Regions from separate parts of the Arthrobacter sp. 10L430 genome, predicted to be linked through region 1. Evidence: riboswitches for the same ligand, from Rfam matches in the RefSeq annotation. Region 1 holds a riboswitch; the other holds the start of a gene.
What was found. Region 1 has a riboswitch for cyclic di-AMP ahead of AC1DDG_RS19030 (M23 family metallopeptidase). Riboswitches for the same ligand answer to the same signal wherever they lie in the genome.

Region 1 (5,962 bases):
CCTCGACGGCGGGAGCAGCTTCCTGCACCTGAACGACGGGCTTGGGTGCCTCGACGACGGGAGCGGCCGTGGTGGAAACAGCCGGCTTCTCGTAGGAGATGGCGATGCTGGACGCAGCGGAAATGGTTGCCGGAGCAACAGACTGCACTTCCAGGGCGGAAACAGGAACCGATTCACGCTGAACGTTGGTCTCGGCAGCGTTTGCAGCGATACCGCTGGTCAGGACCAGGCCGGACGCGGCAGCGATAACTGCGGCCTGGCGGCCCATGCCACCGGCGTTGTCGCCGACAGCCTTGGCGATGACAGCCAGCGAGTGGGTCTTGGTGACCTCGGCGCGGTGGCGTGCAATGGTCGCACGTGTAGTCATAAGTTTCTCTCTTTCGTGTTCCACGGACCGCGGTAGCAGGACGTGGCTTAGCGACGCGCCGGCATCTTGGGGGTAAGCCGGCGCGTCCCGAACGGGATTTTTAGCGAAGGGTGAAGAAGGAGGACGTGCCCGTGGCGGACGCAGCGTGCAGGATCGTTCCATCCGAAGGGTTCAGGGCGCTGATCATCATGCCGTTGCCAACGTAGATGCCCACGTGGGCGCCGCCGTTCTGCATGACCAGGTCGCCCGGAGCGGGTGTCGAGGTGGGCTTCATTGCAGTCCAGGCGTTGACGCGGGGAATGCTGATGCCTGCCTGCGCGTAAACCCACTGGGTGAAGCCGGAGCAGTCCCAGCCGTTAGGAGTGGTGCCACCCCAGACGTACGGGTGGCCGATACCGGTGTAGGCAATGGCCGCCAGCCCTGACGTTGCGGCGGCGGAGCCTGCGGCATCCACCAGCTTGCTCGCCTTGGCAGTAACGGTTTTGGCAGTATCGGTTGCACCATTGGCCGCGTCGTCGCTGGACTGCGCGGCCAGAGTCTCGATGACCGGCGCTGCCTCGGTGGTGACGGCAGGACGCTCGAAGGAGACAGTTGCGGTTGGTGCGGCGGTCACAGCAAGCTGCGTGGCCTGGGATCCGGACTCCGTGGAGGCGGAAACACCGATGTTGGTGTCGGCTGCGTTAGCCGGCATGCCAATGCTCAGGATGAGCCCTGAAGCAGCTGCGATAACAGCTGCCTGGCGACCTACTGTGCCGGCATTGGCGCTTACTGCCTTGGACACTGAGTCCAACGGGTTCGTACGAACCGTTTGCGCACGGTGGCGCGCAGAATTGTGGCGTGAAGACACGAAGGTAGCCTCTCCCAATGCCTACGAGGTGAGCTGTCGGATTCGGATGGGAGTCACCCGGCCGCGCCGCTTCCTGGGAAGCTTTGCGACTTAACCCCAAGGCCTTCTTGCGAAGACCAAAATTGGTTCCCCCGCCCCTGCCAGACGATGTCATGCGAACGGACCTTGAGCGGTGGCAGAGTTAGGCAATCCACTCAAAGGCGTCAACTTCGGAAAAGTTGACGCGGTTTAGACGGTACAGCAGTTCGGAGCGAATGTCACATTCAGGTCACGGCATGTCACAAGAATGCGAGAGTTCTCCATCGGTTTTGCTTAAAGCCAGCCCAGGGGGTCAACGACTTCTCCGTTGACCATCACCTCGAAGTGGAGGTGGCAGCCCGTCGAGGCGCCGGTGGTCCCGCTGAGAGCGATTACGTCACCGCGGTTGACCTTCTGGCCGACGCGGACACTCGAAGAGGACAGGTGGTTATACGTGGTCTCGAGGCCGTTGCCGTGGTTGATCACAACCCTGTTGCCGCCCCCGTAGGGGTGCCAACCGGCGAAGGTGACCGTGCCGCTGGCCGCGGCGAACACCTGGGTTCCGCACTCGGCGGCAAAGTCCTGGCCCCGGTGAAATTCCCCGGAGCCCCCGGTGATCGGGCTGACGCGGTATCCGAACGGAGACGATTTGACCATGGTGGTCAGGGGCGCACCAAGGCTGCCCGCCGAGGCGGCGCGGGTGATGCTGCCGGCCGACTGTGCACTGAGGAGCTGCTTGAGCTTGCTGTCCGGGTCACCCTGGGTGGAGACGGACGTTCGGCTGAAGTCGATCTTTGCGGCCGCCTCAGCGGACACCTGCGGCTGGACACGGGAGGACAGCGCCGCGGCGCCGCCCTGGTCAGCGGTGGCCATGACCGGACTGGTTGCAGGAACCGTGACTGTCAGCAGGAGGCCTGTGGCAGCCAGTGCGACTCCCGCCTTCTGGCCCACTCCGCTTGCGGCTGCGAAGTCGGTGACCTGGCGGAACGGACTGCGGTGCCTCCGTGCTTCGCGCTGCGCATCCCGCGGACGCTCCCCTGCGAAGACTTCGGCGGCGCGCGGCTCCGCAGCGGGGCCGGCCGCGCGGCGGCGGCCCCGGGCATTCTGCATGGTCAAGAAGTGTTCCTCTCTGGATAGCCTGCGAAGTTAGCTGTCGGATTCGGGTCAGAGAGATCATCGACCCGGTCCGCCGTGACAAGCGTTTCGGCACAGGGGTATCCCGGGAGATTCCATCTGCGGAAAGTGGCTTGCTGCTGCGGACTTCACCCCAAGGCCGTTTTTCAACGGCCGGTTGTGGTTCCCCCGCCTCTGCCAGAAGGTGACTCGTGCGACTGATCCGCTGGCAGAGTTCGGCTCCAGATCAGGTAACGCTTTAGTATCGGCGCTGCTGTTTAACTATAAGTGATTAAAGTGGGCAGTAATAATTCCGTTATCTAAGCTGTGCAAAAGTCGTAGGGCATCCTGCCACCTGATGTCAGACAAATCACGGGCCAGCACGTCAGCTGACGCGGACAAACACGTGGGCGGCCACTTCCGGTGGCAGTTCGAGGGCGCCTTCGATCCCCGGCACACGGACCGAGATGTACTCCCCCACGCGTTCGAGGGAAACCGCGGCACCGGGGCGGATCCCGCCTTCATCGAGCTGGACCAGCAGCTCCGGCTCCACCTGGATGGGTTCTGCCAGCCGGCTGACGGTAACGCGCGAATCCGGACCGTAGCCGGGCATGGCGTCCAGCAGGTTCATCACGCCGTCGGTGAAGGCCAGCGAAGGCTCGCCGCCGAGCGCAGCCAGCCCAGGAATCGGGTTGCCGTAGGGCGATTCGGTGGGGTGGCCAAGCATTTCAAAGATCCTGCGCTCCACGCGTTCGCTCATCACGTGCTCCCACCGGCACGCCTCGTCGTGGACGTAGGCCCAGTCGAGGCCGATGACGTCGGCGAGCAGCCGCTCCGCCAGGCGGTGCTTGCGCATGACCTCCGTGGCCCGTTTGCGGCCTGTTTCTGTCAGCTCCAGGTGACGGTCGCCGGACACTACCACCAGCCCGTCCCGTTCCATCCTGCCGACGGTCTGGGAGACGGTGGGGCCCGAATGGCGGAGGCGTTCGGCGATGCGGGCTCGCAGCGCCACGATGTTCTCTTCTTCAAGCTCCAAAATGGTCCGAAGATACATCTCCGTGGTATCGATCAGATCCGTCATTCAGCTCAGCTCCTCGAGCACAGTACTTGTGTCCGTCCCACCGTACCGCGGGCCCACCGCACGGTGGCCCGGCGTCAAGCTGCCGCGGCCGCAATTCGACGACGGAGCAACACCGGCTCTCCGCCCGTACGTCCAGTGAAAGCTTAGCCTATTTTGAATTACTCCGGATAATTCGGACGAAGCGGGCGGCCGGTTTCAATGACTGGACTGTGACGGCAACGTTTCCCGGGATTTCCGGGCTTCGGGCAGAATAAAAGGGGCCTTCGTGGCAGACATGATTGCCCGCCGGCCACCTCTTGTCCCCGCCGAACTGCATGTCCATGCCGAAAATTGGAGCCACTGTGAGCGACACCAGCATCACTATCCCAGCAAACCTCCTGCCCAAGGACGGACGGTTCGGCGCCGGGCCCTCCAAGGTCAGGCCCGAGCAGATCGAGGCGCTTTCCGCAGCCGCCACAACGATCCTCGGCACATCCCACCGCCAGGCGCCCGTGAAGAACCTGGTGGGATCTGTCCGCGAGGGCCTCAGCACCTTCTTCCGCGCTCCCGAGGGCTACGAAGTGGTTCTGGGCGTGGGCGGTTCGACGGCGTTCTGGGATGTCGCGAGCTTCGGCCTGGTGGACCAGAAGGCCCAACACCTGTCCTTCGGCGAGTTCGGTTCCAAGTTCGCTTCCGCCACCAACAAGGCGCCGTTCCTTTCGGAATCCTCTATCATCAAATCCGAGCCCGGAACGTGCCCGGCGCCGCAGGCCGAGGCGGGAGTTGACGTCTACGCGTGGCCGCAGAACGAGACGTCCACTGGCGTTGCGGCTCCGGTCAAGCGCGTGGACGGGGCAGACGCCGATGCCCTCGTGCTGGTGGACGCGACCTCCGCCGCGGGCGGGCTGGACGTGGACGTTGCCGAGACCGATGTGTACTACTTCGCACCGCAGAAGAACTTCGCTTCCGACGGCGGCCTGTGGCTTGGTCTCTTCTCCCCGGCGGCCCTCGAGCGCGCCGCCCGGATCAAGGCCAGCGGCCGGTGGATCCCGGACTTCCTGGACCTGCAGACCGCGATTGACAACTCCAAGCTGAACCAGACGTACAACACCCCGGCGCTGGCCACCCTGGTGACGCTCGATGCCCAGGTGCAGTGGCTCAACGCCAGCGGCGGCCTCGACTTCGCGGCCGGCCGGACGGCGGACTCCGCGAGCCGCATCTACAAGTGGGCCGAGGCTTCCGATGTCGCCACGCCCTTCGTGGCCAACGCCGCCGAGCGTTCCAACGTCATCGCCACGATCGATTTCGACGACTCCATCGACGCCGCGGCCATCGCCAAGGTGCTGCGCGCCAACGGCATCGTGGACACCGAGCCCTACCGCAAGCTGGGACGCAACCAGCTCCGCATCGCCACCTTCGTGGCAATCGAGCCTGCTGACGTCTCCGCACTGCTGGAATGCATCGACTACGTGGTGGGCGAACTGAAGAAGTAGTCTCCCCAGACCGCGGTGACGCTTACAGCGTCAGCGTTCGACGGCGTCGTCCGGGCTTGTGTCCCGGGCGGCGCCGTCCGCCGTTCCGCCACCTTCACCGGTCCGAGTGCCGGTCCGGGCTGTCGGGCGACCGGCCTGGTTCAGCGAGACGAGCCGGATCTGTGGCAGCCCGCGGGGCTGCCGGCTCACACGGATCCGCAGCATTCTGGTGCGGATGATCCACACCAGTCCGATCGCGGCCGCCAGCAGGCCGGAGGCCGCCGCCACCGCCAGCGACCAGCGGGCCCCGGCGACGTTGGCCACCCAGCCCACCAGCGGTGCGCCGATGGGGGTGCCGCCCATGAAGATCGCCATGTACAGGGCCATTACGCGCCCCCTCATCACGGGGTCCGTGGTGGTCTGCACATACCCGTTCGCGCTGGTGAGCATGGTCAGGGCGAAAAGCCCGACGGGCACCAGCGCAACTCCGAACCAGAAGTAGCTCGGGGCGAGGGCGGCGAGCCCGGACGTGACGCCGAAGGCGGCGGCAGCACCGAAGATGATGCGCAGCCTGGGCCTGCTGCGCCGGGCGGACAGCAGGGCACCTGCCACCGAGCCGATGGCCATGATGGAGTTCATGAGGCCGAAGGCGCTGGCGTCCAGGCCGAATTCGGTGCCAACCATCGCAGCGATGAACAGGACGAAGTTGAGTCCCAGCGTTCCCACGATGAAGATGGCCACCAGGACCACCACGATGTCAGGACGGAAACGCACGTAGCGCAGCCCCTCGCGGATCCGGCCTTTGCCTGCCCCGGCGCGGGGCAGGGACCTGAGCGACGCCGTCGGGATTTTTGCCAGGCTGGCCAGCAGCGCAAGGAAGGTGACGGTGTTGATCAGGAACACCCACCCCGGCCCCACCGCCACTGTCAGGATGCCGGCAACGGCCGGGCCAATCATGCGGGCTACATTGAACGAGGCGCTGTTCAATGCAACGGCGTTCGGCAGGAGGTCGTCCCTGACCAGCTCGGACACGAACGTCTGGCGGACGGGCGCGTCCAGCGCGGAGACCATTCCCAGCATGAGCG
Region 2 (5,962 bases), on a different contig from region 1:
ACGCCGTTCCGCACCCGCGGCGCGACAGCCTCCTGCGGCGGCTGAAACAGATCGAGCGCTACCGCCAGACCAAGAAGTAGGGACCATGAAACCCGAACAGCTCCAGTCCGTCCGGGCAACACTCCGCTCCCCGCGCCGCCTCAAAACCGAGGCGCTGGCAGGCCTCGTGGTGGCTCTCGCCCTGATCCCGGAGGCCATCGCCTTCTCGGTGATCGCCGGGGTGGACCCCCGGATCGGCCTGTTCGCCTCCTTCACCATGGCCGTGACCATCTCCTTCGTGGGCGGCCGGCCCGCCATGATCTCGGCAGCCACCGGTGCCGTGGCCCTGGTGATCGCCCCGCTGATGCGCAGCCACGGGCTGGACTACCTGATTTCCGCAGTGATCCTGGCCGGCGTGTTCCAGATCCTGCTGGCTGCCCTCGGCGTCACCCGGCTCATGCGCTTCATCCCCCGCTCCGTGATGGTGGGGTTCGTCAACGCGCTGGCCATCCTCGTATTCATGGCCCAGCTGCCTGAACTCATCGGTGTCCCGTGGCTCGTTTATCCGCTGGTGGCAGCGGGACTTCTGATCGTCGTCGGCCTTCCCCGAATCACGACGGCGGTGCCGTCGCCGCTGGTGGCGATCGTGCTGCTCACCGTCGTCACCGTCCTTACCGGCATCGAAGTCCCCGCCGTCCAGGACAAGGGGCAGCTGCCGGAAAGCCTCCCCTCGGTATTCATCCCCAACGTTCCCCTGACCTGGGAGACGCTCCAGGTGGTCGCGCCCTTTGCACTGTCCATGGCGCTCGTGGGCCTGCTGGAATCACTCATGACAGCCAAGTTCGTGGATGACATCACGGACACTCGCTCCAATAAGACCCGTGAATCCTGGGGGCAGGGCGTGGCTAACATCGTCACCGGTTTCCTGGGCGGCATGGGCGGCTGTGCCGTGATCGGCCAGACCATGATCAACGTGAAAGGCTCCGGTGCGCGGAGCCGGATCTCCACCTTCCTGGCCGGCGTCTTCCTGCTGGTGCTGGTGGTGGTGCTGGGCGACGTCGTGGGGCTTATCCCCATGGCCGCCCTGGTGGCCGTCATGATTTTCGTTTCGGCCATCACCTTCGACTGGCACTCGGTGGCTCCGAAGACCCTGAAGCGCATGCCGAGGTCCGAGACCGCTGTCATGGTGATTACCGTGGCCACCGTGGTGGCGACGCACAACCTGGCTATCGGCGTCGGCGTCGGGGTGCTCGCGGCGATGGCCATGTTCGCCCGGCGCGTGGCCCACTTCGCCACCGTTGAACGGACCGAGGTGGAGCTGAACGGCAGGACCGTGGCCACGTACACCGTGGACGGCGAACTGTTCTTCGCCTCCTCCAACGACCTCTACACGCAGTTCGACTACGCCCAGGACGCCGAGCCGCGCATCTCCGGAGTAGTCATCGACCTGCACGCCTCGCACCTCTGGGACGCCTCCACCGTCGCCGTACTGGACGCGGTGACGGAGAAGTACCGGCGCCACGGCCGGGAGGTTGAGCTGATCGGCCTGAACTCTGCCAGCATCCAGATGCGCGAAAGGCTGGCCGGCAAACTCAACGCCGGGCACTAATGCATACAGCCCGAAAATCCCGCACATAACAGCGTGTCGTTACCTTAATGTGACTTTCGGCGTTTGCTCGCGTACCGTTGAACCGTGCCTTCCTCACCGAGGAGGGCGCTCCCGCGCTGATTGCCTAACTCTGCCGCAGCCCGGGATCCTCTCGAAGACCATGTCCGGCAGAGACGGGGAAACCAATTTTCGGCCTGTTTCTACGGGCCTTGGGGTGAAGCCGCACAGTTCCTGATTCCGTTCAGGCGCGCGGCCGGGTGTCTCCCATCCGAATCCGACAGCTCACCTCGCAGGCATCGGGAGAGGCTCCTTCATGTCGTCACGCACTACCCCTGCCCGCCGCACAGCGGCCGGCCGTTCAAACCGCTTCGCTTCCGTCTCCCGCGCTGTCACGGCCAACGCCGGAGGACTGGGACGCCAGGCCGCCGTCATCCTCGCAGCATCGGGACTTGCCTTCACCGGCAGCATGGCAGCGAACGCCGCCACCGCCCCGGCCCAGAAGAACGCGGCCCCGGCCGCGGCCCCCGAAGCCGTCAGCCAGGTACAGGCGCCGCTGAGCGCGGACGCCAGCGTCAAGATCGACTTCGAGCGCCCCGCTGTGAAGTCCACCCCGGCACCCGTGGTGGAAGCGCCCGTGGTTGAAGCACCGGCCCCGGCCGCCGCAACCCCCGCTGCTGCCCCGGCACCTGCTGCCGCTCCGGTTGCTGCACCTGTTGCCGCTCCGGCGCCGAAGATCGCGCCGGCTCCGAAGATCACCGTCCAGGCGGCCCCGGCTCCCGCGAAGGCTCCTGCTCACGCAGCAGCAGCCGGCAGCGTGAACGCCTCGATGGTCTCGGCCGCCTACGCACAGCTGGGGATCACCCAGGACTGCACCGCGATGGTGGAGAAGGCCCTGGGCGCTTCCGGCATTCCGGTGGGCGACCTCGCGCCGATGCAGTTCATGAACTACGGATCCGTCGTCTCCACGCCCCAGCCCGGAGACATGGTTGTGCAGTCCGGCCACGTGGGAATCTTCGTCGGCGGAGGCAAGGTCCTCAGCGGCGGCATGAACGGTGTCAACGAGACCGTGGTGCACCCGCTGTCCTGGCTGACCGCCACGGGTCCGGTCACCTTCGTGCGAGCCCACGCCTAACAGCCCGCATTCGCTGTGCGCACTCCTGCCACGCGCTGGAACGAGCTGCGCGCTGCAACGAGCCGCGCGCTGGAATGAGCTGCGCGCTGAAACAAGCCGGTGTTCCGCTGCCTTGGGGGCAGCGGTGCACCGGCTCTTTCGTGCTCGGCAGGCCCGCCCACTCAGCCCTGCACGCTGCGGTTGCGCCCCCGGGACTTTGCCTCGTACAGCGCGGCATCGGCGGCGGCGATCGGCTGGTCCAGGCTTGCCGTTCCGGCTTCGATCACGGCGATGCCGTAACTGACCGTGGGCATCCTGGGCACATCGGGCAGGGCGCCGTCGGCGAGCCGGCGGCTGATCTCCGCCGTGATTGTCTCGGCGCGGTAGGGGCTTGCCCCCGGTACCACCAGGATGAACTCCTCGCCGCCATACCTGCCCACGATGTCAGTTGAGCGGACGGTCGCGCGGCAGGCGTCGGCGAAGGCCCGAAGCGCCAGATCGCCGGCCGCGTGGCCGTAGGTGTCATTGATGGATTTGAAGTGATCAAGGTCCGCCAGGATCAGCGATCCAAAGCTCTCGGTCAGCGGGCTGCGGCGCAACTGCTTGGCTGCTCTGTCCAGGAACGCCGAACGGTTGAGAAGGCCCGTGAGGCCGTCCTGGGTGGCGACGGTTCGCAGCGCCCGCGTCTGCTGTTCGGTACTGAGCCCGGCCATGCTGAACGAAACCACCGCCAGGAGCACCATGGTGACAAGCGTGGTCACGGCGGACCCGAAGTAGGCGACAAACGTTGGGCTGTTCGGGCCGTCGGCGATAAACACGACCAGCCGGCCCAGGTAGAACGCCGACACGCCCGCAGCCACGATGGCCATGGGGATACGGACCCTTGAATAGCCCGGCTCCAAGCGCCACAGTTCGCGTGCCGTGAGGCCGATCATCAGGGACATCGACGCCAGGAAAACGGCGCCGCCGGACCAGATGTTCGAACCGGGGTGATCAACAGCGGAGGCTATTCCCGCGGAGACGGGCACGGCGGTGAGGAGCCAGAAGTTGTATCCCGGCGTTCGCAGCGAACGCGCGCCTGCCCAGGCACTGGACGCACCAGCAACGAGCAGGATATTCCCCAACGTATTGGCCCACCACTGCTGGGGCGTGCCGTTGAGGAGAAAGCAGGCGGAACCCGAGAGAAACAGCAGCAAGGCGAGGCACCACCAGCCGCTGTACGGGGAGCGCGTACTGCGGAAAGCCGAGAAGTAAAACAAGAGACCCAGGGCCAGAGCCATCACGGCAAAGGCAACCCGCAGTGTTGCCGTGTCGAGCACCATGCCGCATCTCCCCCGAATCACCATTCGTTGCTGACCCAGTATCGCACCGCTGAAGGCTCAACTATCAGGACGCTTACCAAAATTTTTGTAAGCGCCGACACATTTGTCTGACATCTGTTCACGAATTTCCCCGACGCGCAATTCAGTGTCAGCATTATTGGATGCTTGAGGCAACAACAAAACCCGAAACCGCTCCGGTCGCCGCTGACGCCGCCGTCGAGCCCCTGAACCCGGCACTGGCCGCGGAGGCGAAGATTGCCCGCGTCGCCGTGACCGTTTTCCCCCTGCTGGTGCTCGCCGCCGGCGTGGCGGGCTTCCTTCTCCCCGGTGCGTTCAAACCGCTTGGCCCCGGCGTTCCTTACCTGCTGGGCATCATCATGTTCTGCATGGGCCTGACGCTCACGCCGCCGGATTTCGCGGCGGTGGCCAAGCGGCCCTGGGCGGTGGTGCTCGGCATCGTTGCCCACTACGTGATCATGCCCGGAGCGGGCTGGCTGATCGCACAGCTGCTTCACTTGGAGCCCGCGCTTGCCGTGGGCCTGATCCTGGTGGGTTGCGCACCCTCCGGCACGGCTTCCAACGTGATGGCGTTCCTGGCCAAGGGCGATGTTGCACTCTCAGTGGCCGTCGCCAGCGTTTCGACGCTCATCGCCCCGATCGTCACTCCGGTGCTGGTGCTCTTCCTCGCCGGATCGTTCCTGAGCATCGACGCCGGAGGAATGGTTCTCGACATCGTCAAGACGGTTTTGTTGCCGGTCATCGCCGGGCTGCTGGCGCGGCTGTTCCTCAAGAACCTCGTCGCAAAGGCACTGCCGGCACTTCCGTGGGCGTCCGCCGTCGTAATTTCCCTGATTGTGGCAGTGGTGGTGGCTGGCAGCGCCAGCAAGATCGTGGCCGCCGGGGGCATTGTGTTCCTCGCCGTGGTTCTGCACAACGGTTTCGGGCTGGGGCTGGGATACCTTGCCGGGAAGCTGGGGCGCCTGGACGACAAGGCCCGCAGGGCGCTGGCCTTCGAGGTGGGCATGCAGAACTCGGGCCTGGCCGCAACGCTCGCCACCGCCCACTTCAGCCCGCTGGCGGCGCTGCCGTCGGCCGTGTTCTCGCTGTGGCACAACATCTCCGGTGCGATCGTGGCCGCGTGGCTCGCCCGGAAGCCGCTGCGCGACTCCTAAAGGCAAAACGGACGCTTAAGCAGACGCCGCCAAGTGCGGACGGTTCCCGGGATCCGCGGCGGGTTTGCGAAGCGCCTTCAGCGCCCCAGCCCAGGCGACCACCTGGCCGAACAGCCTTTCCAGGTTCTTTTCCGCCGCCTCCGAGGGCGTGAAGGTCCGGTAGTTCTCAAATTCCGTGGCCAGCGGCAGCGCTACCTGGGCTCGGACGTCGGCCATCTGGAGTTCAGCAGCCACGCCCCGCAGGTGCTCCACGGCGCGGATTCCACCCGCGCTGCCGTAGCTGACGAAGCCGGCCGCCTTGTTGTTCCATTCCTCGTAGAGGTAGTCCAGGGCGTTCTTGAGCGCACCGGGAATCGAGTGGTTGTATTCGCCGGTCACGAAGATGTAGCCGTCAAACCGGGTCACGGCGTCTGCCCACGCCTTGGTGTGCTCCTGGTCGTGGTGGCCCAGGGACGGCGGGAGCGGTTCGTCGAGCAGCGGGAGGTCGTAGTCGGCCACGTCAAGGAGTTCGAACCGGGCGTCAGTGCGTTTGGCGGCGCGCGCCATGACCCAGTCCGCCACCGGCTTTCCCAGCCGGCCCGGCCGGGTGCTTCCAAGAACGATCGCGATCCTTGTCATGGCAGGTCTCCCCTCCGGAACTGTTTGCTTGCCACATTGACTTAACAAACGGCCGGGGGCGGTTCTTCCCGGGGCTTCCTCCCGACGCTGGGCAGCGCGGTGACCTCCGGGGATATTGACGTCCGCGGACGGCGCTGGCAACGTCGTTACC

Region 2: it holds a riboswitch for cyclic di-AMP, as region 1 does, so the genes downstream of both, AC1DDG_RS19535 (hypothetical protein) here and AC1DDG_RS19030 (M23 family metallopeptidase) in region 1, are expected to answer to the same signal.

Annotation. Positions count from the first base shown of each region.
Region 1 covers NZ_JBFTJD010000029.1:42,348-48,309, reverse strand. Annotated here, with positions in the region: gene AC1DDG_RS19040 (NlpC/P60 family protein) at 1-367, opposite strand, end outside; gene AC1DDG_RS19035 (C40 family peptidase) at 468-1,058, opposite strand; cyclic di-AMP (ydaO/yuaA leader) riboswitch at 1,219-1,377, opposite strand; gene AC1DDG_RS19030 (M23 family metallopeptidase) at 1,527-2,348, opposite strand; cyclic di-AMP (ydaO/yuaA leader) riboswitch at 2,353-2,597, opposite strand; gene AC1DDG_RS19025 (iron-dependent transcriptional repressor DtxR) at 2,731-3,426, opposite strand; gene serC (phosphoserine transaminase) at 3,768-4,898, shown strand; gene AC1DDG_RS19015 (MFS transporter) at 4,929-5,962, opposite strand, start outside.
Region 2 covers NZ_JBFTJD010000031.1:18,064-24,025, forward strand. Annotated here, with positions in the region: gene AC1DDG_RS19525 (GTP pyrophosphokinase) at 1-80, shown strand, start outside; gene AC1DDG_RS19530 (SulP family inorganic anion transporter) at 86-1,588, shown strand; cyclic di-AMP (ydaO/yuaA leader) riboswitch at 1,710-1,898, shown strand; gene AC1DDG_RS19535 (hypothetical protein) at 1,902-2,720, shown strand; gene AC1DDG_RS19540 (GGDEF domain-containing protein) at 2,882-4,021, opposite strand; gene AC1DDG_RS19545 (bile acid:sodium symporter family protein) at 4,183-5,193, shown strand; gene AC1DDG_RS19550 (NADPH-dependent FMN reductase) at 5,209-5,811, opposite strand.